DNA from 2 places in the Sporosarcina sp. P29 genome. Region 1 is predicted to be linked to the other one. Evidence: predicted binding sites of a transcription regulator. Region 1 holds the regulator's gene; the other holds the start of a gene.
What was found. The regulator LexA, encoded in region 1, represses DNA repair genes until DNA is damaged. The targets are predictions, from matches to a motif close to CGAACATATGTTCG.

Region 1 (21,516 bases):
AATTGAACAATATCATCACGGTGATCTACGCGCTCGATGTCCTGTTCAATGATTGGACCTTCATCTAAATCGTTCGTTACATAGTGTGACGTTGCACCAATCAGTTTTACACCACGTCCAAAAGCTCTTTCGTAAGGACGCGCACCGATGAAGGCCGGCAAGAACGAATGATGAATATTGATAATTTGATTCGGGAAGTGACTAACGAATTCAGGTGTTAGTATTTGCATATAACGTGCTAACACGAGTACGTCCACATCGTATTCTTCCATTAACTTCACTTGCTGTTTCTCTACTTCTTGGCGTATATCTTTGTTCGCCGGAATGTAGTAGAAAGGAATACCAAGTGCTTCGACCATTCCGCGAGCATCTTCATGGTTACTGATAACCACAACGATGTCAGTATTTAAATCACCATTCTGCCATTCCCATAGCAATTCCATTAAGCAATACGGTTCTTTGGAAACAAAGATCGCCGTTCGTTTTAGTTCTACGGCGTACGAAAAGTGATAGTCCATTTCATATTGGTTCGCAATGTCATTAAAATGTTCTTCCATTTCTTCTTTTTTCTCCATTAGATTGTCTAAATGGAATGCGATACGTAAATAGAACATGCCACCTTCTGGATCAGTTGAATATTGGCTGGATTCTACGATATTTGCTTCATATTGTAGCAAAAATGCGGAGACTGCAGATACAATTCCCGGTTTATCTGAGCATTTCACAAGCAGTCTTCCGATGTTTTTCTGTGCTGTAGATTGTTCTTGTAAATGTGTTGCAATTTTACTTTGGGCCGACATATTTTCATCTCCTACAAATAATGTTACGTAATGAATAAGTTCCCCAGCCAGTAAGGCTAGGGAACGTGTAAACGCTTCTCATACAGTATGAAGCAAAGTGATGTTTTTCGCAAAAATCTTACTCAGCAGGTTTTTCTAAACCTCTCCCCATCCCTTTTAAGAAGTTCATACCGAAAGTTAACGCACGATTGATATCAGGATCATTGATAGCTTTCATCAGTTGAAGAACGCCTGTTTTCTGACCTTCATCATTCCCTTGCTCTGCTTCCGACAATCCTTTTTGGACACTTTTTGAGAGTTGCTGAATGGTGGCTGGGTCTAATGCAGTTAGAATTCCAGCTCCTGCCATCAAATTATTGAGCAGGTTGGTGACAGGTTCTCTGGATACTTGACCTAACGCTATGCCGGTAATCTTTTCTTTTGAATGAAGCATGGCTTGTAATGCGTCTAGTGCGCCAATCTTATGCAATTCACCTGTGATCTCCATGATTTTCTGCAAAGACTCTTCCTGTTCAGCAATTTGTTTCTGTAGTTCCGCCAACTTATCCTGCTGTATTTCCAATTCGGATCGTTCTGTTCTTTTAATAGAAGTTATGGGTGCCGCCATTGATATTCACCTCACTAGTTATTGATCTGTTAATTGGACATATCCTGGTCGATTCCATTTCCGCTCTACTTCTACACCATTTTGAGGATGGCGTTTCTTATCACGGTGGTTGCTCTTAGGTAGTGGATTGTCTCCTTGCTTCGCGAGCACTTCCATGCGAACTTTTGTCTGCTTGTAAGCGGGTGTATTCGTTCGTTCATCAGTCGCAGGTCCGGTTAGGAAGTTGATGGCAGATTCCTTATCAACAGAATTCATCGGTAAGAATAATTCATTTTTCCGTACCCTATCTGTTACCAATGCAGGTAGTTTCACTGCTCCATACGGAGAAATAAGTCTTACATAAGTACCTGTGACTACTCCACGCTCTTTTGCCAATTCAGGTGAAATCTCAACAAATATATTAGGAACTTTCTCTTGGATACCTTCAGATTTATTCGTCATATTTCCTTCATGGAAATGTTCGAGCATACGGCCATTGTTAATATGAAGATCAAATTCATCAGGGAACTTTACTGGTTCAATCCAATCCGATAATGCAAAGCGTGCTTTCTTGTCTGGGAAATTAAATCCATCTGTATATAGAAGTGGCGTGTTCTTCCCTTCTAGACTTCCCCAAAGGAAACTCCCCCAACCTTCTAACATCTCGTAAGAAGCTTCTCCGAACATAGGACTCAAACTTGTCATCTCAGCAAATATGTCACCTGGATGTGTGTAATTCCAGTTAGCACCTAAGCGATTTGCCACTTCTTGGATGATCCACCAATCTTGGCGAGAGTCACCTTTATTCGGCAATGCTTTATAAAGTCGTTGTACACGGCGCTCCGTATTTGTGAATGTACCGTCTTTTTCAAGTGATGGCACTGCAGGTAAAATGACGTCTGCGTATTGTGCTGTGCGTGAGAAGAAGATATCTTGTACAACAAGGAAATCAAGCTTCGACAGTACATCATGAACATAGTTTGCATTGGAATCCACCAGTGCCATATCTTCTCCTACAATGTACATCCCCTTCATAACACCTTCATCAATCGAGTGAAGCATTTGAATATTATCAAGTCCTGGTTTACTTTCTATCTCTACACCATAAGCACGTTCAAATTTCTCTCGTGCTGCATCGTCTGTAATATGCTGATAGCCAGGCAACCAACCAGGCAAGCTCCCCATATCACAGGCACCTTGTACGTTGTTGTGTCCGCGTAATGGATAAGCACCTGCGCCTGGACGACGATAATTTCCTGATGCAAGCAATAGATTAGAAATTGCTGCTGAAGTATCGGAACCGCCTGTATTTTGTGTAACTCCCATTCCCCATAATATGCATGTACCATCTGCATCACGGATCATTTCAGCTGTTTGAATTAATACTTCTTTTGAAACGCCAGTTACTTTTTCTGCATATTCAAGCGTATAGCGATCCAACACTTCATTAAAATCTTCAAAATGAAGTACATTTTCGTCAATGAATTGCTGATCATGCCAGCCTTGGTCGATTAAGTATTTTGTCACTGCCATTAGCCATACTTGATCAGTTCCTTGCTGAGGTGTCATAAAGATATCTGCGCGTTCAGCCATTTCATGCTTTCTGAGGTCAGCTACAATTAACTTTTGACCGTGTAGCTTGTGTGCTCGCTTTACACGTGTAGCAAGAACTGGATGACCTTCTGCGGGATTTGCACCTACAATGATGACCAAGCCTGCTTCGGCAATATCTTTAATCGTGCCAGCGTCTCCACCCATACCTACCGTACGGAATAATCCGTCTGTCGCGGGAGACTGGCAGTAACGAGAACAATTATCTACGTTATTTGTACCAAATACTTGTCGAGCGAATTTTTGAATGACATAGTTCTCTTCATTTGTGATTTTTGACGAGGAGATGACGCCGATTCCGTCTCTGCCATGCTCGTCACGGATTTCACCTAGATTTTTTGCGACTAAATCCAATGCTTCATCCCATGACGCTTCAACAAAGTCGTCACCTTTACGAATAAGAGGCGTTGTGATACGTTCTTCACTATTCACAAAGTCCCAACCAAATTTCCCTTTGACACAAGTAGAAATCTGGTTGACAGGTGCATCGGAAACCGGTTGGATTTTTAATATGGTACGATCTTTTGTCCATACTTCAAATGAACAACCTACTCCACAGAATGTGCAGACAGTTTTCGTTTTATTGATTGTAGATTCTCTCATCGCCGATTCTACATCGGAAATCGCCATGATACTGCTGTAACCTGGTTCTACATCTTTGATCAAATCCACCATAGGCTCCATCAGCTCGTCACTCATTTTAGTCATAAATCCAGCTTCACCAAGCATCGTTTTTTCCATCAGGGCATTACATGGACAAACCGTAATACAATGGCCACAGCCTACGCAAGAAGAATCATTAATCTTCGCTCCGCCATCCCATAGAACAATTGGACGATCACGCTCCCAGTCGATTGAAAGCGTCTCATTCACTTGTAAGTTTTGACACACTTCCACGCACTGACCGCAAGCGATACATTGATTCGGATCGTAACGGTAGAATGGATGAGTGAAATCTACTGCATCTTTCGTGCATTTCGGCTCGTATGGATATTTTTGTTCTTCCACTTCCATAAGTGCCACGGTATTATGTACTTTACAGTTCCCATTGTTGTTATCGCAAACGGTACAATAAAGTAAATGGTTCTCTAAAATCCGATCCATTGCTTCCGTTTGTGCTTCCTTTGCACGCGGGGACGCTAATTTAACATCCATGCCGTCGACAGCTTGTGTTGAACAAGCTCGTGTTAATTCACCATTCACTTCGACAATACACGTATCACATGTCTGTATTGGATCGACTTCTGGCAAATAACATATTTGTGGGTGCTCAATCTTATTTGCATTGATAATTTGAATGAGTGTCGACCCTGGTTCGAAGTTAAAAATCTTATCATTGATTGAAATTGACATACAGGCGTCCTCCTTCTCAAATAAAAAATCCACCATAAAAAAACCGTCATTACGGTATTTTTTTATGGTGGAATAGTTTCTTAACAGGACTTGCTAAAGAACCAATCCATACTTACTATTACATGTAGGTTGATGGACTCCTAGCAATCACATACTAGATTTCCATCTGTTATGTATTTAGTATAAAGTAATAAAGCGTATAATACAATGGCTACCCTCAAATAATTAGACTATTCTGTAAATACTACAAGGAAGTGTCCTATGAAGAAAATTCATGAATTTAATGATATCATCCGTAAATTACGAAAAGACTTATTTGGCAAAGGTCCCGAACGAATTCATACAATATTTATCGATAATATGGTGGTCTCTACACTCTACGGTAATTTGACTCCTACAGAGAAATTCATTGCAGGAACGCCAGAGGGAAAAGAAATGGTCCACCGCGCGCGAACTAGCATGATTCAGGCAGTCTATGCAAAAGAGCCGCCAGAAGGATTGGAACAATTAGTCGACGCGAAGTTTCTGCATTTATTCAGCGATTTTAAAATTGATGATGATATTGCGGTTTCAGTATTTTTATTCGATCGATCGATTGACTAAAAGGGAGGAAGAATTATGGAACAGCAACAACAACGATCCATTATTCGATTTCAGGATGGGACAGTCTTTGAAAAAGAAGATTCGGTTGCAGTTGAATACGCAATCACAATTAAACTAAACAACAAGGAATTTGCGACGATTGTATGTACGCCAGAATATATCGAGGATATGACAGTAGGCTTCTTAGCTTCAGAAGGAATAGTACCGAAGTGGGAACAAGTAAAGGACATTCGTCTTGATCTGGAAAATGGCTTTATTTACGTCGATACCGACAAGGCCTATCCATTCTTTGAACAATTGCAAAATAAAAGGTATATCACATCTTGTTGCGGCATGAGCAGACAAGGATTTATCTTTGCCAACGATGCACTGACAGCGAAAAAGATGGACAGTATCTCTGTTAAACTCACACCCGTACAAATATTTTCCTTGATGAATCAAATGGAAGATCAGGCAGAAATGTTCCGACATACCGGCGGTGTTCACAATGCAGCTTTATGTGTACCTGATCAATTGTTGTTATCCCGTATGGATATTGGCCGCCATAATGCGTTAGATAAAATTTATGGGCACTGTCTAAAGAACGATATCTCTGTGCGAGATAAGATCATTGTGTTCAGTGGACGAATCTCCTCCGAAATTTTACTTAAAGTCGCCAAGATCGGTTGTGAAATTGTCCTATCAAAATCTGCACCTACGGAATTAGCTTTGAGCTTAGCAGACGATTTAGGAATAACTACGGTCGGTTTCATACGTGGAGGATCCTTTAACGTATACACACATCCTGAAAGAATCGTTATGGATGACAATTCTCTTTTTCCGACTACAGGAAAAAGTAATATTGACAATCTTGTGAATTGATAATAATATACTCCTTAATCCTAAGTTACATTCCAGTAATTGTTTAATTATCTTCCTTTCATTTCCACTTCGCGAACTAGTGGACTGTCGACTATTCATTTACTCCACCGACTAGTTAAGAGGTTTGTTTACTGGAATTAGAACTGTGGAAATTTTTTGTTAAAAAGGAGGACTACAAATGAAAAAAACAAAGAACAGATGGTTGATCGCGTTATCTGCAGTAGGTATTCACATTTCCATCGGATCTGTTTATGCCTGGAGTAACTTCACTAATCCACTTATTGAAGAATTTGGATGGACTACAAGCCAAGTACAGCTAACGTTTAGTATAGCCATTTTATTTCTTGGTTTATCAGCTGCTTTTTTAGGTCACTTTGTAGAGAAATATGGTCCAAGAAAAGCAGGATTACTTGCAGCTGTGTTCTTCGGGGTCGGAGTGACAGGTTCCGGACTGGCAGTAGGAATGTCTTCATTACCTTTGCTGTATGTCTTTTACGGTATGCTCGGTGGAATTGGCTTAGGTGTAGGATATATTGCACCTGTTTCTACGCTCGTCAAATGGTTCCCAGACCGCAGAGGGCTAGCTACGGGACTCGCCATCATGGGCTTTGGATTCGCAGCAGCCATTAGTAGTCCTATCATGGAATACTTGATTGTCAACGTTGGTTTACAAAACACTTTTTATATTCTTGGTGTATCGTATTTTCTTATCATGATGCTCTCTTCTCTTTACCTAGAAAAGCCGGAAGAAGGATGGGCACCGCCTGGATTCATTGAAAAAGTTCGTTCAGGTAAAACTGAAGTTAAAGAAGATCTTGCTCAATTGACAGCAAATCAAGCAGTCAAAACAAAACGCTTTTATTATTTATGGCTAATGTTATTTATTAATGTCACGTGTGGTATTGCAATTCTATCCGCTGCCAAACCAATGGCGATTGATAGTATCGGCATGACGACTATTCAAGCAGCAGCATTAGTTGGTGTGCTAGGCATTTTTAACGGGGCCGGAAGACTTGGCTGGGCTGCGATTTCGGATTTTATCGGACGTCCGAATACGTATACTACGTTCTTTGTCATTCAGCTTGTTCTGTTCGCTATTTTACCCTTCACCACAAACGCAATTATTTTCCAAGTCATTCTAGCCGTAATCTATACGTGCTATGGAGGAGGTTTCGCTTCTATTCCGGCATATATTGGTGATATATTCGGAACGAAACAACTTGGAGCCATCCACGGCTATATTTTGACAGCATGGTCTGCTGCTGGTGTGGCAGGGCCGATGTTTGCCGCTTGGATGAAAGATACGACAGGTAGTTACGAGAGTAGCCTACTGTTCTTTGCTAGCTTATTCGCAGTTGCTCTAGTCATTTCCTTACTCATACGAGTGGATATTAAAAGACTACGAAATGAAAAAGAAGGGATCATTCCAGCTGAGCCTGCCATAGCCGCAACAAAATAAAAAAATCGCGAACGTCACTTTGATAAACAAAATGACCTTCGCGACTTTTATTTTTCGGTTTGATTAAATGTGTCCCCACCATCAATGGTACCTAATTCAAATCCATGTTCAAACCAATAAATTCGTTGTTTTGCTGTACCGTGTGTGAAACTTTCTGGAACAACGTACCCTCTTGCACGTTTTTGGATCGTGTCGTCACCAACCGCACCCGCAGCAGTGATTGCTTCTTGCAAGTCCCCTTGCTCCAAATATCCGCGTCCCTTTGCATGATGCGCCCAGACTCCCGCAAAATAATCTGCCTGTAATTCAAATCTCACTAAATATTTATTAAATTCTTCTTCGCTCATTTTTTGACGTAGCGGCATCACTTGATCTGAAATTCCGAGTAATGTTTGCACATGGTGTCCTACTTCGTGAGCTACTACATAGGCCATAGCAAAATCACCAGGTGCTTTAAACGAACTTTGTAATTCATTATAAAATGCTAAATCAATATACAATTTTTGATCACCCGGACAATAAAACGGTCCTGCAGCTGCACTTCCATATCCACAAGCTGTATCCACTTGTCCTGAATATAGAACTAGTGTAGGGTTTTCATACTGAATTCCTTGTTGAGCGAATAACTCCGACCAAATGTCTTCTGTATCCGCGAGTACAACCGATACAAAATCTGCCAATTCTTTATCTTGTTCGGTTTCCACGTACGGTTGATCAGGTACAGCTGAACTACTATCTAATAAATCAGTTGGGTTTCCACCTAATATAAGAAACAATATAATACCGACAATCCCAAGACCGCCACCACCTAATGCGATCGCACCTCCGCCTCCACCACTCTTCCCTCTTCGATCCTCAACATTTGAACTTTTTCTACGTCCACCTGTTTTCATTCTGTCTCCCCCGTTTCGGCTTTATGTGAGCTGAATTTTACATCATTATGTAGATGCTACTTGATTACAATTTACCCATTTCCCCAACAAAACAAACAAGACGAGCATCTTATTGAGTTGAATAATTTATTGCGAATTGGCAGATAGCTATTCCCCATGTATGATTTTTCATATATACTTTACTTTAGGGTTGTAAACTAATGAAGGAGTGAGTTTGTTGAGTAATCAAAAGTCTGTCTATAATTTTAACGCGGGTCCATCCGCTCTCCCACGAGAAGTTCTTGAAAAAGCACAAGCTGAACTAGTGAATTTTAAAGAATCAGGAATGTCTATTATGGAAATGAGTCACCGCAGTGCTACTTATGAACAAGTACATAATCAAGCAATTGAACGCTTACGTTCTTTATTCACAATTCCTGAAAACTATGAAGTACTATTCTTGCAAGGTGGAGCTAGTCTACAATTTGCAATGGTACCGATGAACTTCTTAGCAAAAGGAAAAAAAGCAAGCTATATTATGTCAGGCGCATGGTCAGACAAAGCACTTAAAGAAGCAGGGACAATCGGTGAAGTATATGAAGCTGCTTCTACAAAAAATGCAAATTATAATCGCGTTCCATCTTCAGAAGAAATTACATTTGAAGAAACGGATGCGTACGTGCATATTACATCAAACAACACAATCTTCGGTACACAATTCCACGAGTTCCCTGTCACTGGCAATGTTCCGTTGATTGCTGATATGTCCAGTGATATTCTGTCAAGACCATTAGACGTTAGTAAATTCGGAATGATTTATGCTGGTGCTCAAAAAAACCTTGGACCTTCAGGTGTTACAGTTGCGATTATCCGCAAAGACTTGTTAGATAATGCGAATAGCGCGATTCCAGCTATTTTGAAATATAGTACACATTCGTCTAGCAACTCTTTATATAACACTCCTCCGTCATTTGGTATTTACATGTTGGGTGAAGTGCTTGGTTGGATGCAACAACAAGGCGGCTTGGAAAAAATCGCAAAGCGCAATGAAGAAAAAGCGAACTTGATCTATGAGGTAATCGACAACAGTAATGGTTTCTATACAGGACATGCTGAAATAGAAAGTCGCTCATTGATGAACATCACGTTCCGTGTAGCGGATGAAGAGTTGGAAAAACAATTCTTACAAGAAGCTAAAGAGGCAGGATTCGTCGGGCTAAATGGTCACCGTTCTGTAGGCGGATGTCGTGCGTCTGCATACAACGCAGTACCATTTGAAGCATGTCAGGCGTTACAGCAATTCATGCTTGATTTCCAAGAAAAAAATAAGTGAAATCTAAAAGCCAAGTCACTCATAAGTGACTTGGCTTTTTACTGTTCTACAATAATAAATTCTTTTGAGAAAGCTAATTGCAAAGAACTAAATGTTTGGATATTCGTAAAATCTAAACCAAGCTCTGTCGACGCTTGGGCAATTGCCGGTAAGATACCTGTAATGGTGCATCTTGTTCCTAATAGAGATAACACTTTTGTAACTTGAAAAATCTTCTGAGCTACCAGTGTATCAATTACGGTCACTCCCGATAAGTCAATGAATAAATGTTCAATGTCAGACTCTAAACTTCTCTCCGGAATACTTTCCAACATAATACGTGCACGCAGCTCATCCATATCACCAATTAGCGGTACTACACCAATTTTATCGGTAATTTTAATGATGGGTGAGCTTAACTCATTAATTAAGCTTTGTTGGATATCAAACTTGCTGTTGATATATTCATTATAGGTTTCCGCGAAATTAATATAAATTTGATCAAATGCACTATTGATCGTTTCACTCCAACGCATATAATCTTCTAGTTTAATGTCGTCTATATTGGCCAACTTAAAATCATTTATTATTTGCCAGTATGTTAAACGAAGTTTACTTAACGCCTCTATAACTTCTTCTATGGGGGTATTGCTGTTGACTCTACTTAGAGCGACAACGGCAGCCCATTTTTTTTTGTTTTTTTCAAAGATTTCAGGATCATCAAGTAAACTACTAATGATGGTTAAATTCGTTAATCTATTTTGTTCACGAAGTGTTTCTTCCATTTCTGGGTGCGCGCTGAGCGAATAAATAGAATCTTTTTCTATTATTCTCATCGCTAGCCAAGAAGTAGTGATTTCCGGCAATTTTGCTAGTAAATATTCATAAAGCCTTACATCAAGCTGTTTCATCTTAGATCCTCCTGGATACGTTCTTCGATCTTATTGAATGTGTATAATTAATTGATTCGCTTCAAAGTCAAAGATATTTAATATGACCCCAAGAACCGTTATATATTTGTATATAGATTCATAATACGTGATGCCATATTCTTTGTCATATTGCGCAATCGGATATACATACTGTTCTTCCGAAGGGATGGGCAAGAACTTCCAAGGTCTTGGAGAATCATTGTTTTTTTCCGCATGTGCATCTAATAACATATTATAAAAACTCTCTACCTTTTTTTCAGGAAAATCATAATATATAATAGGCCCTGTTTTCTCAATAGTTTCTAAATTTCTTTGCACCCAATGAACAATTGGATGCTCAATTGGAGCTGAATGAACGCGCTTCAAAAGATTTTGGGATGTAGGTTCTTTTTGAGTATTTAGTTTATCACAATACGTAATATACAAAAACTTCATTATTCCCTCTCCTTTGCAAAAGGCTTTTAATATAGTAATCATTTTACTAGTACAGCTATTCCCACATCTATTTAAGTAGTACTTTTAATACTTGGTTCCATCATATCCATATTCCTCTAGTAATTCTTCAAAACTTTTATTTTTCTCACGTTCTTTGCGCTCTTGAATACGTATTTCTTTTTCCTGTTCCAATTTTAATTCTTCTTCTACTTTCATTTCCTGCTTCATTCCTTTTAATTTAGCTAACATATCATCGCTCATTAAATCTGAAAGTGAAGTTGCAGACTCATCTACGATTTTGCTCTCTTGTTTCGTCGATGCTTTTCGTTGTTTTTTTGACATAGTAAACACTACTTTCTATTTGATAATTGAGATACATCTTATTGAAATTATCCAGATAATTGTCAAGGGTTATACATTGCCCTTATTCGCTTTAATTACGTACAATAGATTGAGGGAGGGATGTTTATGTATAGCTTACCAAAAAACGTAACGTTAATCGAGGTTGGACCGCGCGATGGCTTACAAAATGAAAAAAACAGTATTCCTACTGATCAAAAATTAGCTTTTATACATTCTTTGCAGCAAGCAGGTATACATGAAATGGAAGTTACCTCTTTCGTATCACCAAAGTGGGTACCACAAATGTCAGATTCCAAAGAGATTATGGCACGAGTTAGCAAACAAGGCAGGCAGATTGTTCTCACGCCAAACGCACGTGGTGTTGAGAATGCACTCAAAGCTGGTGCAGATAGCATGGCGGTGTTTGTAGGCGTGAGTGATACATTCAATCAACATAATATCAATCGCTCCACTACGGAGAGCGTGGAGACGTTGCGACCTATTGTCCATCAGCTCAAAATAGATCAGCGTTTTGTAAGAGCTTGTATTTCAACAGCATTTCACTGTCCGTATGAAGGTTTTATTCCACTTGAACAAACTCTGGCACTTTGCAAGAAGTTTGTCGATATGGGTGTAGATGAATTAAGTGTGGCAGATACTGACGGTATGGCCAACCCTTTAGCCAGCTATACTTTGTTTCGAGAACTAAAAAAACAGTTTCCAAATATTTTAATTACAGCACACTTCCATGATACCCGTAAATTAGGATTAGCTAATATTTACGCCTCCTTACAAGCAGGTGTTGATCGATTCGATACATCTGCAGGTGGTCTTGGTGGCTGTCCTTTTGCACCTGGCGCTACAGGTAATGTCGCAACGGAAGATGCGTTATATCTTTTGCAGTCAATCAATGTAGAAACAGGGATTGATCTGGATAAAATATGTGCAGCAGTAGATGAAGTTGCACCTTATCTGTCACGTCCCATTGAAACGGCGATGTATAACTTATATAAACGAAGAAGTAAATAGAAAGGAGGATTTTGGTGAAACGTAGAGTAGTGTATATTGTCGGTATAGCGTCAAGTGTGATGACAGCGTTTCTTACAATTTTCGGGATTCTTCTCACTAATCGTCTAATGTATTTAAAAACAAAAGACTCAGAAGTTATTTTGCAGCGTGAAATGATTGCTAAACGCTTTGATCGTCAGTGGTTTGAAACTATAAGAAAAGATGATATTTGGATTCCCTCACCTAACGGCTATAACTTACGCGCGATCTTCTTGCGACCTTTAGATACAACACGAACGGTTGTCATTTGTCATGGCGTAACAGAAAATAAAGTGAATTCTATCAAATATGCACGACTGTTTGAACGTTTAGGATTTAATTCTGTTATTTTTGATCATCGGCGGCATGGCGATTCTGGCGGCAAAACAACAAGTTTTGGATTTTATGAAAAAATAGACTTAAAAGAAGTTGTGACAGCTGTTCGTGAACGTGTAGGTAAGCGCGCTTTAATTGGCATCCATGGAGAATCTATGGGAGCTGCCACTACGCTGTTGTACGCAGGTACGTATGAAGATGAGGCGGATTTCTATATATCTGATTGTCCATTTTCTGATTTCTCAGAGCAACTATTGCATATCATTCGTACAGAGATGCCTTTTAAGACCTCAATGAGCTTGCGAATCGCCAATTTGTTTTTGAAGATTCGTGATGGTTATACTTCTGCAGCTGTTTCCCCCCGCGAAGTGATGAAGTTTATTGATAAACCCGTATTATTCATTCATAGCATGGAAGACACATTCATTTTGCCTCAAATGACGGAAGAGTTATACGAATTAAAAGAAGGCGATAAAATGATGAAGCTTTTCGCAAAAGGTGCTCACGCTAAATCATATAATGACAATCCAGATGAATATCTGCAAACGGTTCAAACATTCCTCAGTCGTTTTCGTTTATATTCTTGATAATGCTATACAATAGAAAATAAAAAAGCTCCGTGTTAGCAATTCTGCTATTCACGGAGTTTTACTTATTTTTTTTTAGCTGGCTTGTCTTGAACCTTGCTCATCTGAGCCATCATTTGGTTAATTTTCTTTTGTGAAGGTTTCTGTCCCATTTGCATCATCATCATACGTAACATTTGTTCATTAATTGGCGGATTGTCCTTCAAATAATTCATCATATATTTACGTGCTATGAAAAAGCCGAGAGCTACTCCGCCGATCAAAGCGACGACGATCAATAAAATTGCTATCCATAAAGTCATTACTGCCAAACCCCCCTCATAAAAATAGTTCGATTACATACTACCAAGAAGGATTATACAACATAGCAGCAGTGAATAGCAATGACTGTACGCAAATTGTGCGGAAGTTTTTACATCATCGAATTTTCTAGTATCATGCGTTCAGAGTGTTTAAGTGGTTTGAGCCAGCCGCATTCTTGCTGTTCATTCATCACCGCAAAAAAACGATCAGTTGAAGTGGATAGTGCTACAAATAAATCTAAATCCAACATGCGTGACCCTTGGCAATACACCTGTATACTGTGCGTACCCATTTTGATGAATACTTCTCCCTTGATTAAGTGTGTCAATCGATATTCATTATGATATGAATCCAATTCATCAAAACTTTTTGCCAAGTTATTCTGAATAATAGTATCTAGTTCTCTTTGATTTAACCGATCACATAAATATTCAATTTCTTGATAATTCGTAGAAGGACCTACTGTTAGCAGCTCAAATAATAATCGTTCACGTCCCATTATGAAGGACTGATACGCTGACTTGATCTTGAAAATTTCATACTTCCTCATAACGAACACCTCCTACTGTCTATCATAGAACTTGTCCTCAGTAAATCGTGTCAGTTTGCGGAAAACTTCATCACTATTATTGTCGTAAAGCTGCGCAAAAAAACACACGGCTCTTTGATAGAAAGAGCCGTGTGTTGCGTATGCTTAGTTATTTAATAGATTTGTCATTTCTCTTACAACATTTTCTACAGTAAAGCCATACTTTTCAATGACTAAGTCGCCTGGCGCACTTGCACCAAATGTATCAATTGCCATGACAGTTCCTTCATCGCCTGAGTATTTATGCCAGCCAAGGGAAGCTCCCATCTCAATCGCTACTCTCTTCTTGATGTTCTTTGGAAGAACAGAATCTTTGTACGCTTGATCCTGTTTCTCAAATAGATCCCATGAAGGCATGGAGACGACAGCGACGTCGATACCTTGTTCTTTAAGAGCTTTCTGCGCTTCAACTGCAAGACTTACTTCCGAGCCGCTTGCAAGCAGTAAACCATCTGCTTGCTCTTTAGAAGCAGGTGATATGACATACGCACCTTTTGGTACATATTCCATCGCTAGTTCTTGTGATTTAGGCAATACTTCAAGGTTTTGTCTAGACAAGACTAAGACAGTTGGTGTGTCTTTTGAAGTAGCAGCTATATGCCATGCTGCAGATGTTTCATTTCCGTCAGCAGGACGGATGATAGACAATCCAGGCATTGCACGTAATGAAGCCAATTGCTCAACTGGTTCATGAGTAGGTCCGTCTTCTCCGACCGCTACGCTATCATGTGTGAATACATATGTTACGGGTAAGCCCATTAATGCAGACAATCGAATAGCAGGACGTACATAATCACTAAACACGAAGAATGTTCCACCAAATACTTTCACTCCGCCGTGAAGAGTCATGCCGTTTAGAGCAGTCCCCATAGCGAATTCACGAACACCAAACCATATATTACGGCCCGCATAGTCGTCTGCAGTGAAATCACCTGCATTTTTAATCGTTGTCTTGTTTGAACCCGCAAGGTCCGCGCTACCACCAAATAATGCCGGAACTGCTTTCGCTAATGCATTGATTGACTCACCAGATGCTGAACGAGTCGCTACAGAAGCACCTGCTTCATAAACTGGCATTTGTTCTTTTAAATCAGTTGGAAGTTCGTTTGCCATCGCTAATTTAAACTGTGTTGCCAATTCTTTATGTTCGTTTTCGTAGCTTGCGAATAGTTCATTCCATTGATTCTCTGATTGAACACCCAGTTGATCTGTTGCTGAATTAAAACGGTCATAAACTTCTTCTGGAACGTAGAAGTCTTCTTCAAATGTCCACTTGTAATACTCTTTCGTAAGCGCCATTTCATCTTCACCTAACGGTGCACCGTGTGCATCTGCTTTACCAGACTTATTTGGTGATCCGTAACCAATGACAGTTTTCACTTCAATGATTGTCGGTCCTCCTGTATTGCCTTTTGCTTTTTCAATTGCATCTGAAACAGATTTTGTATCATTGCCATCTTCTACGCGTGCATAGTTCCAGCCATATGATTCAAAGCGTTTTCTAATGTTTTCAGAGAACGACATATCTAAATCGCCATCTAAAGAAATATCGTTACTATCATATAGCACGATCAGTTTATTCAATTGAAGGTGGCCTGCCATAGAAATTGCTTCTGCCGCCACACCTTCCATCAAATCTCCATCACCGCAAAGTGCATATGTGTAGTGATCGACAATATCGAAACCGGGCTTGTTATACGTTGCCGCAAGATGTTTTTCAGCCATTGCCATACCAACGGACATACCAATCCCTTGTCCAAGTGGTCCTGTTGTCGCTTCAACTCCTGCAGTGTGTCCATACTCCGGATGTCCAGGTGTCTTTGAATCCCATTGTCTGAAGTTCTTTAAGTCATCAATAGTCAAACCGTAGCCACTTAAGTGCAACAAGCTGTAAAGTAACATGGAGCCGTGTCCTGCTGAAAGTACAAAACGGTCACGATTGAACCATTGTGGGTTTGATGGATTATGGTGTAAATGTTGTGTCCATAGTGTATACGCCATCGGTGCTGCGCCCATCGGTAATCCCGGGTGACCAGAATTTGCTTTTTCAATTGCATCGATTGATAATGTTCGGATTGTCGTTATTGCCAGTTGATCGATTTTTTCGGTCATGCTGTACATCCTTTCCGTCCTGTCTCATATGAGTGTTTTATAGTACATATTCCTTCTCTAGTGTAGTCAATTCTAGAGTTAATTACAATGTTAATCCTTTACCTATCATCAATTTAGCGGCTTTTGATTCGCTCGCGCTAGTTTAACTTTTTCAGGTGTTACATCATTTCCTTCAGGATCTACTACTTTGACCGATTCGATTGTTTCACGCATGCTTGAACGGAATGATTCCAAGTATTCCTTTCTCAACCGCGTCTGTTCTTTTGCCTCCTCGATCGATAATCCTGTTGTTTTCTTTTTATTCGCCAATTCATTAATACGTTTTATTTTCTTTTCTGATAGCATCTTTAAAACCCTCCATAAGTTAGTCGTTTAATAAAATGTAAACAACCTGAAGGAAAAGTGCAACCTATTAGTGTTCTTGTGCAATAAACTCTTTATATCTTCTATGAACCGTCGCTTTACTGACAGCATGGCCAAGTCCATTCAATACCGTTGCAATTTCTTCGTATGTGAGACCTTTGTTGCGAAGCGAGACAATTTCTTCTATTGGTAGTTCAAGTCTTTCACGCCCCGGTCCCTGATCAATATTCCGCAGATTCTTTGATGGATCATAGCCTCTGTCAACAGCACGCTTCATCCCTCTACGTATTTTTGCATTATGTAGTTTACGTTGATATTCCTCTACGATTGCGAGAATTTCTAGTAACATGGAATCCATTTCATTCAGTTCTATTGTACCGTTTGAATGATTGGTAATCACAGCCGTTTCACTTTTTGCAATTACATGCAATATCGCGACCCTTGCATTCCCTCGACCTAATCGTGTCTCATCTTGAATGAATACTGCATCCACTAAACCATTTTGGATTTGATCCAACATGGATAGAAGGCCTTCACGATCCATATCATACCCACTCTGCCGATCTGTGTAAATTCCAACACAATCATAGGATAACTCAGTAGCTAACTTTTCTAGTTCTTCCTGCTGCCTTACAATAGACTGCTCTTGTGTTTCTTTTTCTGTACTCACTCGGCAGTATATTACACACGTCTTTTCTGTCATTTAGTTCCCACTCCTATTTCAGCCACCCGGATATCTGTTTGTTTATTAATTTTAACAGGCACACGCAGTAATTCACCTGAAACGATTTGATCGGTAGGCAATTCATTTAATGAACGTACCTGTTCGATCCAATGAGTGGTTGGTATATCTTCTGAGTAGTTAGAAGCCAGTTGCCATAGTGTATCTCCTTCATTAACAACGATTTCCATATAGTGATCTTCCACGGCTATTTTATCGAATTGAACCCAGGCAAATGACACACATACTATTAATAATACAGCGAAATAATAATTGTTTTTAATAAATTCTTTAACAAATTCCATAATAACTCCTCCTCTAATTTGCGCATTTAGAATGCACGTTCGGAATACCTGTTCTTAATTATAAGAGAACATATGATTCCATGTCAAGCAAAATTAGAACCTTTGTTTGATTACTAATCGAACACATGTTATACTATATTCAAAATAGTGGTTCAGTATTCCATTGCTCGCAAACTAGTAGAAGAGGTGAATCTGTTGAAGAAAATATCAAAGAGACAAGAAGAAATACTTGCTTTCATAAAAGATGAAGTGCGTTTAAAAGGTTACCCCCCTTCCGTTCGTGAAATTGGGGAAGCTGTCGGTCTTGCATCAAGTTCCACGGTTCACGGTCACTTATCACGGCTCGAAAGTAAAGGTTTTATACGCCGGGATCCGACAAAACCTCGTGCCATTGAAATTTTGGATCCTGAAGGACTGGACGAGTTAAAGAGTGGCGTTATGCATGTGCCATTGATTGGTAAAGTTACAGCTGGTAATCCAATTACGACAATTGAAAATATCGAAGAGTACTTCCCATTGCCGGATACATTCGGTTCATCAGAGGATGAAATCTTCATGTTAGAGATTGTAGGAGATAGTATGATTGAAGCTGGCATCTTAAACGGAGACCGTGTGATTGTCAGACAAACCCACTCCGCAAGTAATGGTGAAATCGTTGTAGCTATGACAGAAGAAGACGAAGCGACAGTTAAACGTTTCTTTAAAGAGAAAGACTATTTCCGACTCCAACCAGAAAACTCCTCTATGGAGCCAATCATTGTAGATCAAGTTTCTATTTTAGGAAAAGTGATTGGTGTTTTCCGTATGATTCATTAATCAACAAAAAAGTGTATCGAGAAACCTTAATAGGTTCTCGATACACTTTTTTTATACCAACTTCTTTTCAAGCAATTGTTCCATAGAATCTAGTACTGCGGATTTTACATGCTCATAGGTCAATCCACCTTGAATATATGCTGTGTAGGGTGGTCTAATTGGGCCGTCAGCTGTCAATTCGATACTGGAGCCTTGAATAAACGTACCCGCTGCCATTATGACGTCATCGGCATAACCGGGCATATAGGATGGCTCCGGTGCATATTGAGCATTAATTGGTGAGTTTTGCTGGATCATCTGACAGAATGCAATCATTTGTTCGGCGTTTAAAAAATTCACTGATTGGATTAAATCCGTTCGAAGCTCACTGTAATGCGGTGTGGTATCCATACCAAAGCTACCGAAAAATGCCGATGTGAATAGCGCGCCTTTGACCGCTTGACTTACTACGTGTGGGGCTAAGAAGAATCCTTGGTACATCTCAAGTAACGTATCTAGTGAGGCTCCTGCCTCAGCTCCAAGGCCTGGAGAAGTCATTCGATATGCACACTTCTCAACCAAGTCTTTCTTACCTGCTATGTATCCACCTGTTCTGGCAAGTCCGCCGCCTGGATTTTTGATGAGCGATCCTGCCATCAGATCTGCTCCAACTTCTACGGGCTCTTTCATTTCCACAAATTCTCCATAGCAATTATCTACAAATATCACGACATCTTCTTTGATTTTACGGATTTCCTTAATAATCGCTTCAATTTCATGGATTCTGAATGATGGATTGCTTGAATAACCTTTCGAACGTTGGATTGCTACGACTTTCGTCTTCGATGAAATCGTCACTTTGGCTTTCTCATAATCAACAGAGCCATCCTCTTTCAAATCAATATGCTGATAAGAAATGTGAAAGTCCTCTAGTGAACCCGTATCTTTGCCATTGCCGGAAATGATAGACTCCAACGTATCGTATGGTTTACCCGTAATATAAAGAAGTTCATCACCCGGACGCAATATCCCAAACAAGCTAATTGTAATGGCATGCGTGCCTGAGATAATTTGATTTCTGACAAGACAGTCTTCCGCTCCGAATACATCTGAGTATACTTGTTCCAATACATCACGGCCACTGTCATCATAACCATAACCTGTAGAGCCGGATAAATGAAAGTCGCTTACCTGATTTTTTTTGAATGCTTGTAAGACTTTTCTTTGGTTAAAAAACGCAATTTCTTCTACTGTCTTCACGTACGGAGCAATTAGTTCCTCCGCTTCTTGTGATTTAATCAGTAATTCATCATTTATGGGTGTTATTTGCATGTGTAGTACCTCATTTCATTTTGTCATATTCTATTTTACCAGATGAAGTGTATATACCAAATGAAAGACAACAAAAAAACAGGCAAGCGCCTGTTTATAGTTCGTCTTTTAAAATAACTGGTTTTGCAGGGGCATACGTAGAAATCGCATGCTTATAAATAAGCTGTTGCTTACCGTCTGTTTCCAATAGAACCGTATAATTATCATACGACTTGATTAGACCCTTTAGTTGAAAACCATTTAGTAAAAAGATTGTCACGAATGTGTTGTTCTTCCGTAAAGAATTCAAAAACGTATCTTGCATATTTCCTTGTGCCATTCGATTGCCTCCTCGTCCCTGTTATTTAGTTATTCCATACTCACTTCTGAAAATCCTTTATTATCTTACAGGTTGTTTGAAAAACTTCTTCCCCCGACTGATTAGCATCTACCCACTGGACAGGCAATTTATTACGAAAGTAGGTCAGCTGCCTTTTTGCATAATTACGTGTGTTTTTCATTACCGCTTCTATTGCCTGCTCTTTTGTTAATTGTCCGTCAAAATAGGAAATCAGTTCTTTATAACCTATCGCTTGTACAGATTGAGTGTGCCGAATCCCTTTATTCCAGAGTTGCTGTACTTCTGTAAACAAACCCGCTTGAACCATTTGTTCCACACGCATATCGATTCGTTCATAGAGTAGTTCACGGGGAAGATCCAGACCAATAATTACAGAATGATACATCGGCTGATTTCCTTGTTGCTGTTCATGGTCTTGCTTTGTTTGACCCGTCACTTCAAGGATCTCTAGCGCACGCACTAGACGTCTATGATTATTCGGATGGATTTTCTCCGCACTTTTCGCATCTAATTCTGCAAGTTTCGCGTGCAAGACATCTGCGCCTTCTAGTTCAAGTTCCCGTTCTATGCGCGCTCGCACTTCAGGGTCGGCGGCTTGTTCTGTAAATCGATAATCAAACAAAACGGACTGAACATACATTCCACTGCCACCAACAATAATAGGTAGTTTTCCACGAGATTGAATATCCGCTATCCATTGTCTCACCGCTAGTTGATATTCCGCTACGGAAAACGATTCTGTTGGTTCTTTTACATCAAAGAAATGGTGTGGAATTCCTTGCATTTCAGAACGATGAATCTTTGCTGTGCCGATATCCAATTCTTTATATACTTGCATAGCATCTCCATTAATGATTTCTCCATTAAACAATTTTGCCAGGGCTATGCTAAGCGCTGTTTTCCCTGAAGCAGTCGGTCCTACTACTGCTAGTACATCAACGGGTAAGTTCATGTCGTTTCATCCATTCTACGATAGTCATATACACTTGTTTGTAGTTGGTTTCCTGAAGCATCTCGTGCCTTCCGCCTTCATAGAGCTGAACAGTAACTTGCTGTTGTTTCGCTTTGTCGAATTGTTTGGCTACTTTCCACACACCTTTAGCGCGGTCTCCTACTAAATCATCTGTACCTGAGAATAATAAAATCGGTAGTTCATTCGGAATATTCAACAAAAATTCAGGCACTTCCATTGAATTCATTCCTTCAAGCAACACACGAAATAGTTGAGCAGTCGGTACGAAACCACATGCCTCATCCTCTTCGTAATCAGCCACGCTTTCTACATCGCGCGATAGCCAAGCAAATTCACCTTCATCAGGAAATTGTTTCGAATAATTGCCGAAGACCAAGTTGTTCAAAAACACATCCGGTTGCTCTTTAGGGAACTTATCTTCCCTATACGCAGCCAACGCAATCGCAGCATGTGCAGTGAACTCAGAATTAGAACCAGTGCCCGATAAGATCACTTGACTAATCGTCTGACTATAAAGCTGGATATAGCGCCTAGCAACGAATGAACC
Region 2 (11,817 bases), on a different contig from region 1:
CGCGAGGAGCCAGAGACAGGAAGTTCGCCTGTCTTTGTCTCCTCGCTACGCCTACCACAGCAGGCGCCTTCGTTAGATAGTGTGAATGGCAGTTCCTACACTTCTTTGCAACAAATACATACTAGCTATCACGATGTCACTGAACTTCTTCCTATAAGAATCACAACTAGAATAAATACCACTTAGTAGCGCAGGCACAACTGCGGGGTAGGCCGTGGCTAGGAGACAACTGGCAGCACCACCGCCAGCTGGCTCATGGCTGGAGGCAATCCCCCAAGTGCCTGTGCGGGTCCAGAAAGTAGACACTCGATGACTTCAGTATCCAACAACCAGTCGAGCTACGACAAAAGTGACAATGACTCGTAGCCGCATAGTTGTTCCGTCAACCGTGTTTCTAGATTGGGTAAGATACGCAATTTATCAATCTTAGAACCACAACCAAATTAAATACCACTCAGTAGCGCAGGCACAACTGCGGGGTAGGCCGTGGCCGGGAGACAACTGGCGGCACTTTGCCAGCTGGCTCCTGGCTGGAGGCAATCCCCCACGTGCCTGCGCGGGTCCAGAAAGCAGACACTCGATGATTACAGTATCCAACAACCAGTCGGGCAACGACCCCATCAAAAGTGACAAAGATCGGCAGCCGCGTAGTCTTTACGTCAACCGCGTTTCTAAATTGGGTAAGATACGCAATTTATCAATCTTAGAACCACAACCAAATTAAATACCACACAGCGGGGTAGGCCGTGGCCATGAGACAACTGGCAGCACCACCGCCAGCTGACTCATGGCTGGAGGCAATCCCCCACGTGCCTGCGCGGGTTCAGAAAGCAGACACTCGATGATTACAGTATCCAATAACCAATCGAGCAACGACCCCAACAAAAGTGCCAAAGATCGGCAGCCGCGTAGTCTTTCCGTCTACCGCGTTTGTAGGTTGGGTAAGGTACGCAATTATCAATCTTAGAACCACAACCAAATTAAATACCCCGCAGTAGCGCAGGCACAACTGCGGGGTAGGCCGTGGCCGGGAGACAACTGGCGGCACTTTGCCAGCTGGCTCCTGGCTGGAGGCAATCCCCCACGTGCCTGCGCGAGTCCAGAAAGCAGACACTTACTAACTTTAGTACCCAACCACCAGTCGAGCAACGCCCCCAACAAAAGTACCAAAGACCCGCAGCGGCATAGTTGTTCCATCAACCGCGTTTCTAGATTGGCTAAGATACGCTAATTATCATTCTTAGAACCACAACCAAATTAAATACCACTCAGAAGCGCAGGCACAACTGCGGGGTAGGCCGTGGCCATGAGACAACTGGCAGCACCACCGCCAGCTGGCTCATGGCTGGAGGCAATCCCCCACATGCCTGCGCGGGTCCAGAAAGCAGACACTCACCAACTACAGTACCCAACAACTTGTCGGGCAACGACCACAACAAAAGCAATCAAGGTCCGTAGCCGCCCAGTCTAGTCTCCTCACCTGTTCGTAACCATTCGATAAAACCCACCATATTAATAGAACATTTACTATTTTCCAACATTACAGTTGATTTTCGTTTTTTCTATACTATAATTAATACGTATATGGTCCTATTAAAAGGGAGGGAACAACATGGCTAATCCACATTATCTATCGTCTTATATCGTTACATTCCATACTTTCGCATTACTTCATGGACAACATGCGAATCCATACTATACAAAAGTAGTGGAAAGCGACCGGACATTTATTGTCGAGAAAACACCATTAGAAATTATGAGAGATTCTTGTGCGCATTACCGTTCCAACTTTGAGTCCATCATTAACAGTTCCAAAATGGATTTAAAAAATCGTCCAAAGCCACCGATCATGTTGACACATTCAAATGACCGACCGTTATTATTTTTTCCTTTACTGTCCCCTACCTTACATAAAAACTCATGGGTAGCCTATCACGCAGTAAAAGACGCAGTTCAACACGAGGATGGTGTTACTGTTATTCTGAAAAATGATACGCAGATGCAACTAGACACGTCGTTAGCTACGGTTTATCGTCAAATGGCGCTATCGCATATTTTGTCTCAACGATTTGAAAATGCTCAGGAAGAATTGCGAAGTTCTTATTACATGATCATGGAGCCGAAGAGTTCTGATTCGACAATTTCCTAATATACAAATTCAGCAACTCTTCTGATCGATTACGTAAGCGAACATTCAAATAGCGACGCATATCTTGATAACCATCATGTAAAAATACATATTCCGTAAATAGTTCATCTGTTGAATGGCGTATCACTCTCATTTTATGCTTTTGCAAGTACAAAGAGGTGGTTTGTAAATCAGCAGAAACAGTGTTCATCGTCTCGTCCAGCAAATTAAGGTACGGACTTTTCAATTTAAACGGTACTTTCTCTAATAACTGACGGTCACGTTCCATAATCGTCAATAGCATGGGAAGGTAAATATAGTTCTCCAAATACGGCATTGCCTCTGCGGGGATCAAAGGCATCGAAATCGCCTCCTTATAGAACATATGTTCTTTCGTTGATTATAATTCCTTTAGCGCAGAAAAGCAAGTACTCGTAGTATGGCTTTTTTTCGCATAAAAAAACTTCCAGTGTGTGTAACTGGAAGTTTTGTTGCTAAGTCGATATAAAAAGAGGGTTTATTCTTTTGCTGGCTCATCGCCAATAAAGTGGATAGAGAACACTTTCCATGCGCCATCTTCTTTATTGAACACAGTCACTTGGCGACCTTCATGTGTATTTTCTACCTCTGTCTCAATATCCGTGAATGTTGTTTTCAACGTAGAAAATAACTGCGCATTATCACCTGAATATTTTACGATTGTTTCATTATTTGCTTCACGTTTCATCGTAGAATTCTCAAGCATTTCTTCCGTAGCCTGACGCTCTTCTTCTAGATCATAACCTTTGGTAGAAAGCGTGGCGAGATAACCATCTATGTCTTGATTGTTCAATGTTTCGATGTAGCTATCAAAAGCAGCTAGAATTTCTTCTTTATCTTCTTTTGGTACATCCGTGGCTTCTTCCACTTTGTCACCTGACATGCTGAAACCTACTTTTTTATCATCTACTCCATGATCGATGGCACCATTGCCTGGTGCAGGTTCGCCAGTTTCAGGATTGTTCTGTTTCGCTTCATCCGCGTTACCACATGCGCCTAATACGAGCACTAATGCCATGGACGCTACTGCTATTTTTTTCTTCATATGCTCCTCCTACGTAGAGAAAAAGGCCTTCAACATGCAAAGACCTTTTCTTATTTTAATTATTTTACTTCTACCCAACCATTTTTGATTGCTGTAACAACAGCTTGTGTACGGTCATTTACACTCATTTTTTGCAGAATGCTGGAAACGTGATTTTTTACAGTTTTTTCTGAGATAAAGAGCGTTTCACCGATTGTTCGGTTGCTCTGGCCGTCTGTTAATAATTGTAGAACTTCACATTCGCGCTTCGTCAATAAATGAAGTGGGCGACGAATATCGTTCTGCTGGAAGGATCCTTTATGTTCTCTTTCGCTCAAACGACGGAATTCTGTTACTAAATTATGCGTGATTTTAGGATGTAAGTATGAACCGCCATTCGCTACTACTTTGATCGCTTGAATGATAGCGTCTGCATCCATTTCTTTCAGCATGTAGCCGAGAGCACCCGTTTTTAAAGCGTGTGTTACGTAGGACTCGTCGTCATGAATGGATAGCATGATAACGCGTGCATCCGGAAACTCTTTAACTAATTCCTCAGTCGCGTCTACACCATTCATGCGTGGCATATTAATATCCATCAGCACTACGTCTGGCTCATACTCCCTATACAATTCAACTACTTCGACTCCATCGTCGCCTTCTGCTACTACAGTAAACGATTCTTCAAAATCTAAAATCCGTTTAACTCCTTCACGGAATAATTGGTGATCATCTACTATCAAAATTTTTGTCGCTTCCATATCCTATTCCTCCCAGTAATTACCTTACTTATAGATCTTCGTCCAGTGGAATTTGAAAAAGAATCGAAGTGCCTTCTCCGACTTTCGTATTGACCTTCATTTTCCCTTTCAGTAACTCCACACGTTCCTGCATTCCAATTAAACCAAATGATTTCTCTTTTACTTCATTTGTATCAAAGCCAATACCTTGGTCTTTGATTAATATATTAACTGATTCGCGTAACCATTCGATTTTCACCCATATTTCATCAGTTTTCGCATGTTTTATACTGTTATTCACTGATTCCTGGATGAGACGGAAAATACCTACTTCAAAATTGGAAGCAAATCTTTTTTCTGCTCCGTTGCTTTGGAAATGAATGATTAGCGGCGCCTCGTATTCACTCATGGTCAACAAGTACTTTCGCAATGTCGGCACAAGCCCTAAGTCATCCAAAGCCATAGGTCGCAAATTATAAATGATACGACGAACTTCAGATAACGCACCTCTAACATTTTCTTTTAAGTAAGATAGCTCTTGCATTGCTTCTTCTGGACCATGCTTAACAAACGTTTTTTCAATTAAACCAGAACGCATCAAGACATTGGCTAACATTTGCGCAGGTCCATCATGAATATCACGTGATAAACGCTTACGCTCTTCTTCCTGGGCCTGGATAATCTGAACTGCAAAGTCTTGTTTTTGGCGAGCCGTTTCCAGTGCTGTACTTACATTTTTCAAGTCAGATGTTAAATATGTGATTACAGTAGTTACTTGGTTAACAAGTTGATCCGCTCTTTCGATTGTAGAGAGCAACAACATTAGTCGACGTTCAAGTTCATCCCGTCTTTCACGAAGTTGTTTCTCCTCCATTTTATTGATGGAGGCGCGTACAAGCAAGTCATTTGCCACACTATACGCTTGTTTAACTTCTTCTTCACTATATGTTACAAAGTCTTTTGACACAGTAGCTAGGCGTTTTCTTGAGTTACGTGACATATCATCTAAAGAGTCACCTTCTGTAATTACATGAGAAATACTTTCTTTCACTTCTGCTAACTCTTTTTGCATTTCTTCAAAACTTCGGCGGCTTTGTTCACTAATTAAGAATATGTCGCTTTTTGAACGATCCATTACATTAACCATGTTGCCAAAGATTTTCTCCATCTGTTGAATGTCAATTGCCTTATCGTTCAAATAACTCCCTCCCGCATCCGTTTATGTGAAAATTCGCAAAGTGAGCATTATTGCAGTTTAGCCTAAATACTTATACACTTCATATATAGTATATCATTTTAATCATGAAAAAGTATTATAAGTATATTACAAATGTAGGGGGAACGACAAATGCGAGCTAATTATAAAACCGTAAAGTTATACGGAGAGAGTGAATTCGTCATCCAAAAATCCCGTTTTCTGTCATTTGTCAAAAGAGTCGAGACAGAACAAGAGGCACTGGACTTCATACAGGACATCAAAAAGAACCATCATACAGCTACACATAATTGTTCTGCTTATATCATAGGAGAACATGACCAGATCCAAAAAGCGAACGATGACGGTGAGCCTTCTGGCACTGCCGGCTTCCCCATTTTGGAAGTGCTGAAAAAGCAGCACTTAAAAGACACCGTGATTGTCGTGACTCGCTATTTTGGCGGCATCAAGCTCGGTGGCGGTGGATTAATCCGCGCTTATGGTAAAGCAGCTTCTGAAGGCATTGCCGCAACAGGTGTCGTGGAGAGAAAATTACACACACTAGTTAAAACTTCTATTGATTATACATGGTTAGGCAAAGTAGAAAACGAAATACGGCAATCCGACTACCCGTTAAAAGAGATCGTCTATGAAGAGGACGTTGAACTCTTTTTATATGTTCCTGAAGAAGATCAGGAAATTTTTCATGAATGGATGATGGAATTAACGAACGGTCAGGCAAGCATCGCCACAGCCGGACATAAATTCCTAGAGTTCGACATCTGACTATACGTCCAATCGAAAAGCGGGTATAATGGTAGAAGGTGAACCTTATGAGTAGAAGGTCTGACTTCATTAAATCGCCATCAATTTTTATGTGAAGAATTGCCATTTTTAATTAAAATCAACTTCCCATAGATTTGCCATTGACGGTTTATTTCTGCCGTACACCCTGGAGGTATAAAATGAAAAGAGAAGAGTATAAGAAAAAGAACGCTTCTAAAACGAAACGTTTCTTGAAAATAGCATTATTTACGTTCCTCATCGTAGCCATAGGCGTTTCCGCTTATGCATTCAAGCTACACAACCAAGCGATGAACGTTCTAGATCGTTCTTATGAACCTCTCGCCAAGCAAGATCCGCCGGAAATTTATGTCGAACCCGCAAAAGATAAAGTGTCAATTCTATTGATTGGCGTAGACGAAAGCGAAGCACGCCAAGATAGAGAAGTGCACGGAAGATCGGATGCTTTAGTGCTTGCAACATTGAACCCTAAAACAAAAAGCATCAAACTCGTCAGCATTCCTCGTGATTCCTATGTGTATATTCCACAGGTAAAGTATAAAGATAAAATCACACACGCCCATGCCTATGGAGGTACTAGAGCTTCTATTGATACAGTCGAAGAACTATTCGATATTCCCGTCAACTATTACGTCAAAATGAACTTCAATGCATTCATCGATGTTGTAGATGCACTTGGCGGTGTAGAAGTCGAAGTTCCATACGAGCGTATCGAGAAAGATGAAAATGATAAAAATGCGATTCATCTAATGCCAGGCCTTCATCGTCTAGACGGACGCCATACGTTAGCTTTAGCACGTACTCGTAAACTCGATAATGATATCGAACGCGGTAAACGTCAGCAGATGATTCTGCAGGCGATGATTAAAGAAGCAACATCGATTACATCCATAACCAAATACGGTGACGTGATCAATGCGCTTGGTGAAAATATGAAGACCGATATGACATCTAAGCAAATGTTGTCGTTTATCCAGTATATAAAAAGTGGACTTCCAGACGTAGATACCATCACATTGACAGGCTATGACGATATGTCGACAGGTATTTACTATTACAAGTTGGATGAGCAGAAGCTAGAAGAAGTAAAGCAGATTTTGAAGTCCCATCTAGGGTTCATTCCAGACTCCTCTTCTTTAACCGAACTGGACACGGACCAAACCTCCGCGTCTTCCCAAACAGATTATCAATAGTTCACACAGAAGCGATGAACCCTTAACTGGTTTCATCGCTTTTTATTGTGGGTAAAAAGTATTTCTACTGAAGAGAGCTAATTTGAGAGTGGTCGGGATTTCCGTTGCAGAGGGGGACGCTTTCCGGGGGGCGCAATCTTGAGCCTCCTCGTCGCAAGTGCGCTCCTGTGGGGTCTCAATATCACGCTAATCCCCAGGAGTCGCCCCCTCTTCCACTTCAATCCTACATCAAAACTTTGGGTAGGATTGTTTCTTCACTTATTAAATTCAACTTCAAATACAGAACCTAGATCAGGTTTTGACCTTCCCACTATAATTCCAGAACACAACACAAAGTTGATCGTAAGTGGAAGGTGGCGACTCCCGATGGCTCACCGAGAGCCCGTGGGAAAGCGTCCGCCTGGAACGTCGATCAACGGTTCCCTCCCATTTCCAATCACTTCATCTCAAAACCTTTCAACACAACAAAAAAGCCCTCATCCGCTTCGTAGCAGACAAGGACTCGTTTTACTTATTTACCAATCATGCGTACTAAATTTAACAACGGACGATAATTCGCACCTGCTAGACCAATCAACTCGACAAACAGTTCAATCACAATCAACATGACGAAGATCAGAAGTAACGCGCCCCACACGGTTGCTTGTGAGAACAATACAGCGGCTGCACCAAATAGAATCGCAATACCATAAATTGTGAGCACTGCTTGTCTATGTGAGAAACCTACGCGCAATAAACAGTGATGCAAATGCGATTTATCTGCTGCCGTAATCGACTGCTTCATGCGAACTCGTCTAACGATCGCGAAGAACGTGTCTGAAATTGGAACACCTAACATGATAATTGGAATAACTAGTGATACAACGGCAACGTTCTTAAAGCCGAGTAATGCCAGAACCGATATCATAAATCCTAAGAATAGCGATCCGGTATCGCCCATAAAAATTTTCGCTGGATGGAAGTTGAACAATAAGAATCCAAGCGAACTAGCTGCCAATATGGAAGCTGTTGCAGCAACAAAGACATCTCCCATTAATAGAGCCATTACCGTAATAGCAATAAGCGCAATAGTGGAAACTCCTGCTGCCAAACCATCCAATCCGTCAATCAAGTTGACGGCATTCGTAATTCCGATGATCCAAATAATTGTGATCGGAATACTTAAATAACCAAAGTCTAGCTGACCAAGAAACGGCAAGTTGATGAATTCAATTTGTAATCCGCCCCATAGTACAACGACCAACGCCGCTGCTAGCTGACCTAACATTTTTGCTTTTGCTGTAATTTCCAGCATATCGTCTAAAAAGCCAATCATGACGATCAGTACTGCACCGATTAGGATGCTTACTGCGTGCTCGTCTTTCGGCAATAATATAGCATATCCAATAATAAACGCACCGAAGATTGCGAGCCCGCCGATTCTAGGCATGATTCTCGCGTGAACTTTCCGATAATTGGGACGGTCAACCGCACCGATCCGATACGCGAATTTGATGACTAGCGGTGTTAGTATGATTGCAGCGATAAAAGCTACAGACATTGCAATGAATAACATGTCTTTCCTCCCCAATTAGCATTACGTACATATCACCTTTTAGTATAACATGAATGTTGCTAGATTTCATCATTTAGTATGCATTACTCATCTATTCCCTTACTTGCTTCCATACAAACACTACTAAACACGACCATCATGAAGTTTCGTCCATTTTACATGCGATCAGTCGAGAACAATCTATTGTTCTTCTCTTTCTATATATAGATAGTCTTTTGTCGGTCCTTTTGGTAAAATAGATAGGAATCTCTCATTATAGATAGAGATTTATAAAGGAGCGTCTTATTCATGTTAAAAATCTTTAAACGTAGAACTGGAACGAGTGAACGTCAATTGCGTAAATACCGCAAAATTGTGGAGCAAATCAATTCACTGGAACCTAAATATATCGCTATGTCTGATGATGATCTTTCTGGAATGACCGATCAATTCAAACAACAATTAAATGACGGCGCAACCGTCGAGACCATTATGCCGGATGCCTTCGCAGTTGTACGTGAAGCATCTAAACGGGTTCTCGGTATGCGCCATTTTGATGTGCAACTAATCGGTGGAGCTGTATTGACGGAAGGTAATATCGCCGAAATGCCAACTGGTGAAGGTAAAACACTTGTAGCTTCACTACCTTCCTACGTACGCGCGCTTGAAGGTAAAGGTGTTCACGTCATTACAGTCAATGATTATTTGGCGAAACGGGACTTTGATCAAATCGGTCAAATCCATCGTTTCCTAGGATTGACTGTCGGATTAAATGTTCCGATGATGCAAGGTCCAGCTAAACAAGCCGCTTACGAAGCAGATATCACGTACGGTGTAGGTACAGAATTCGGCTTTGATTATTTACGGGATAATATGGTACAACATACTTCTCAAAAAGTGCAACGGCCATATCACTTCGCTATTATCGATGAAGTCGACAGCGTCTTAATCGACGAAGCGAAAACTCCATTGATTGTAGCAGGTAAAACACAAGCAGATGCGGATCTTCACCATATTGCAGCCCGCCTAGCCAAACGTTTTAAAGTCGAAGAGGATTTTGACTTTGACGATGCGACAAAGGCTACTTCCCTTACGGAACAAGGTATCGAAAAAGTTGAGAAAGCATTTGGTATTGACAACTTGTATGATTTAGATCACCAAACACTTTATCACTACGTCATTCAAGCCGTCCGAGCGTTCGTCATCTTTAAGCGTGACGTCGATTATATCGTACGCGACGGAAAAATCGAATTGGTTGATATGTTCACTGGCCGAATTATGGAAGGCAGAACATTATCAGATGGACTTCACCAAGCAATTGAAGCTAAAGAAGGCGTCGAAATTACAGATGAAAATAAAGCACAAGCTCAAATTACCATTCAGAACTACTTCCGTATGTATCCAAGGCTTTGCGGAATGACGGGTACTGCGAAAACTCAAGATACGGAATTCCGTGAAGTTTATAATATGGAAGTAATCCAAATCCCGACGAACCGTCCACGTGCACGGATCGATGCACCAGATTTCGTTTTCAGAACGACAGAAGAAAAGTATAAAGCCGTAGCAAAAGAAGTAGCCGCTCGTCATGCAAAAAGACAACCGGTTTTGGTCGGTACTACGTCCATTCTTCAATCCGAAGCTGTCGCCAAATATTTACGTGATGAAGGATTGAAGTTCCATCTATTAAATGCGAAAAGTGTCGAGCAGGAAGTTTCATTGATTTCCGAATCTGGACAAGCGGGTAATATTACCGTCGCTACTAATATGGCAGGACGCGGAACGGATATCGTACTTGGTGAAGGCGTGGAAGAAAACGGCGGACTTTTTGTATTAGGGACAGAAAAACATGAAAGCCGTCGTGTAGATAATCAGTTACGAGGCCGTTCAGGTCGTCAGGGAGATCACGGAGAAAGCCAATTCTATCTTTCTTTAGAAGATGAAATGTATATGCGCTTCTCTCCTGAAGAACTCGAGAAATTCTTAACAAAAGTCCGCACAGACGAAAATGGTAAAGTATTAAACCCTGAAGTAGATGAACTAACGGAACGTACACAACGTATCGTGGAAGGCGCGCACTTCTCTATGCGTGAATATAATCTAAAATTAGATGACGTAATCAATGATCAACGTGAAGTCATCTACTCCTTACGCAATCGCGTACTAGAAGGCAAAGACATCTTTGAAAAACTTAAGACGATGTTATCAGAAACCGTTGAGTTCGTTGTTCTAGATAGCTGTCCTGATAATGAAATCGCCGACAATTGGGATTTCGATCGTATCGAACGGACTATGAACGCGCTATTACTGACGCCGGTTAAGCTTCCCAATTCATTAGATAGAACCGCTGATATAATGAAAGAGTACGATGAAGAAATGGCAGAGTTGTTTGCATTTATCGATACTTTCACTGATAATGAACAAGTGAGTCAACTGCTACCACAAGTCATGTTGAGCTATATTGACACGATGTGGGTTAAGCATTTAGAAGTGATGACTCGCCTAAAAGAAGGAATTGGATTGCGTTCATACGGACAAGAAGATCCTATGCGTATTTACCAGCGTGAAGGCTTGCAGTTATTCGCCAAGCACTATCAACGCCTGCGCCGGGATATTGCGTCCGAAATAATCGCATTCATGAAGCAACTTAATACACAACAGGAGGTTTCCCAATGAAACTCTTCAATTTATTCAAAAAAACCGAGAAAACTGGATTGGACAGTACAGTTGAATCCGATGAAATTTTAGAAAACGGACAAGCTGGTTCAGGCGATGAAGATATCGAAACAGAACTATCTCTTCATGAGCAATGGAGTCTAACACAGGAGCAGGAATATGTTTTTCGTTTCCTTGCAAATGAACTAGAACCTTTAAAACCAAACCAAATTTCCTTATCCGGTATCGATATCGACTTGGAACCTGCAAACGGCAGCTGGTTAGTCAAAGCATTCTTCCGTTCATCACTTGATCAAGCGATCACTGTAGGCGAAATCGAGTTATTATTACTTGATGAAGAAGGCAATACAGCAGCATCTGCAGAGTTCGATTTGAACGAGTTAGGTGAAATTCCAGCTCGCAGTGCACGTCCTTGGGTATTTGTTTTCGAAAAGAAAGATCAATTGGCAGAAGAAATTCCAGCAACAAACTGGAAGCTTGCCTTTAA

Region 2: a site for LexA is predicted at 2,507-2,520, ahead of CSV68_RS16010 (YhjD family protein). Genes of this name have one in related genera too.

Annotation. Positions count from the first base shown of each region.
Region 1 is NZ_PDYX01000003.1:261,216-282,731, reverse strand. It holds gene purU (formyltetrahydrofolate deformylase) at 1-800, opposite strand, end outside; gene CSV68_RS04985 (helical membrane plugin domain-containing protein) at 919-1,407, opposite strand; gene fdhF (formate dehydrogenase subunit alpha) at 1,426-4,350, opposite strand; gene CSV68_RS04975 (Na-translocating system protein MpsC family protein) at 4,612-4,953, shown strand; gene fdhD (formate dehydrogenase accessory sulfurtransferase FdhD) at 4,969-5,814, shown strand; gene CSV68_RS04965 (L-lactate MFS transporter) at 5,993-7,273, shown strand; gene ypfJ (KPN_02809 family neutral zinc metallopeptidase) at 7,321-8,166, opposite strand; gene serC (3-phosphoserine/phosphohydroxythreonine transaminase) at 8,381-9,478, shown strand; gene CSV68_RS04950 (STAS domain-containing protein) at 9,517-10,368, opposite strand; gene CSV68_RS04945 (hypothetical protein) at 10,399-10,824, opposite strand; gene CSV68_RS04940 (YqkE family protein) at 10,909-11,166, opposite strand; gene CSV68_RS04935 (hydroxymethylglutaryl-CoA lyase) at 11,293-12,195, shown strand; gene CSV68_RS04930 (alpha/beta hydrolase) at 12,210-13,136, shown strand; gene CSV68_RS04925 (YneF family protein) at 13,202-13,438, opposite strand; gene sirA (sporulation inhibitor of replication protein SirA) at 13,549-13,989, opposite strand; gene tkt (transketolase) at 14,134-16,140, opposite strand; gene CSV68_RS04910 (DUF896 domain-containing protein) at 16,249-16,485, opposite strand; gene CSV68_RS04905 (YneB family resolvase-like protein) at 16,553-17,206, opposite strand; gene yneA (cell division suppressor protein YneA) at 17,203-17,529, opposite strand; gene lexA (transcriptional repressor LexA) at 17,725-18,345, shown strand; gene CSV68_RS04890 (methionine gamma-lyase family protein) at 18,397-19,656, opposite strand; gene hfq (RNA chaperone Hfq) at 19,751-19,975, opposite strand; gene miaA (tRNA (adenosine(37)-N6)-dimethylallyltransferase MiaA) at 20,016-20,948, opposite strand; gene CSV68_RS04875 (alpha/beta hydrolase) at 20,932-21,516, opposite strand, start outside.
Region 2 is NZ_PDYX01000036.1:38-11,854, forward strand. It holds gene CSV68_RS16005 (competence protein ComK) at 1,613-2,149, shown strand; gene CSV68_RS16010 (YhjD family protein) at 2,112-2,489, opposite strand; gene CSV68_RS16015 (nuclear transport factor 2 family protein) at 2,646-3,212, opposite strand; gene CSV68_RS16020 (response regulator) at 3,272-3,952, opposite strand; gene CSV68_RS16025 (sensor histidine kinase) at 3,981-5,129, opposite strand; gene CSV68_RS16030 (YigZ family protein) at 5,280-5,912, shown strand; gene CSV68_RS16035 (LCP family protein) at 6,092-7,123, shown strand; gene CSV68_RS16040 (glycosyltransferase family 4 protein) at 7,635-8,678, opposite strand; gene secA2 (accessory Sec system translocase SecA2) at 8,967-11,330, shown strand; gene CSV68_RS16050 (accessory Sec system S-layer assembly protein) at 11,327-11,817, shown strand, end outside.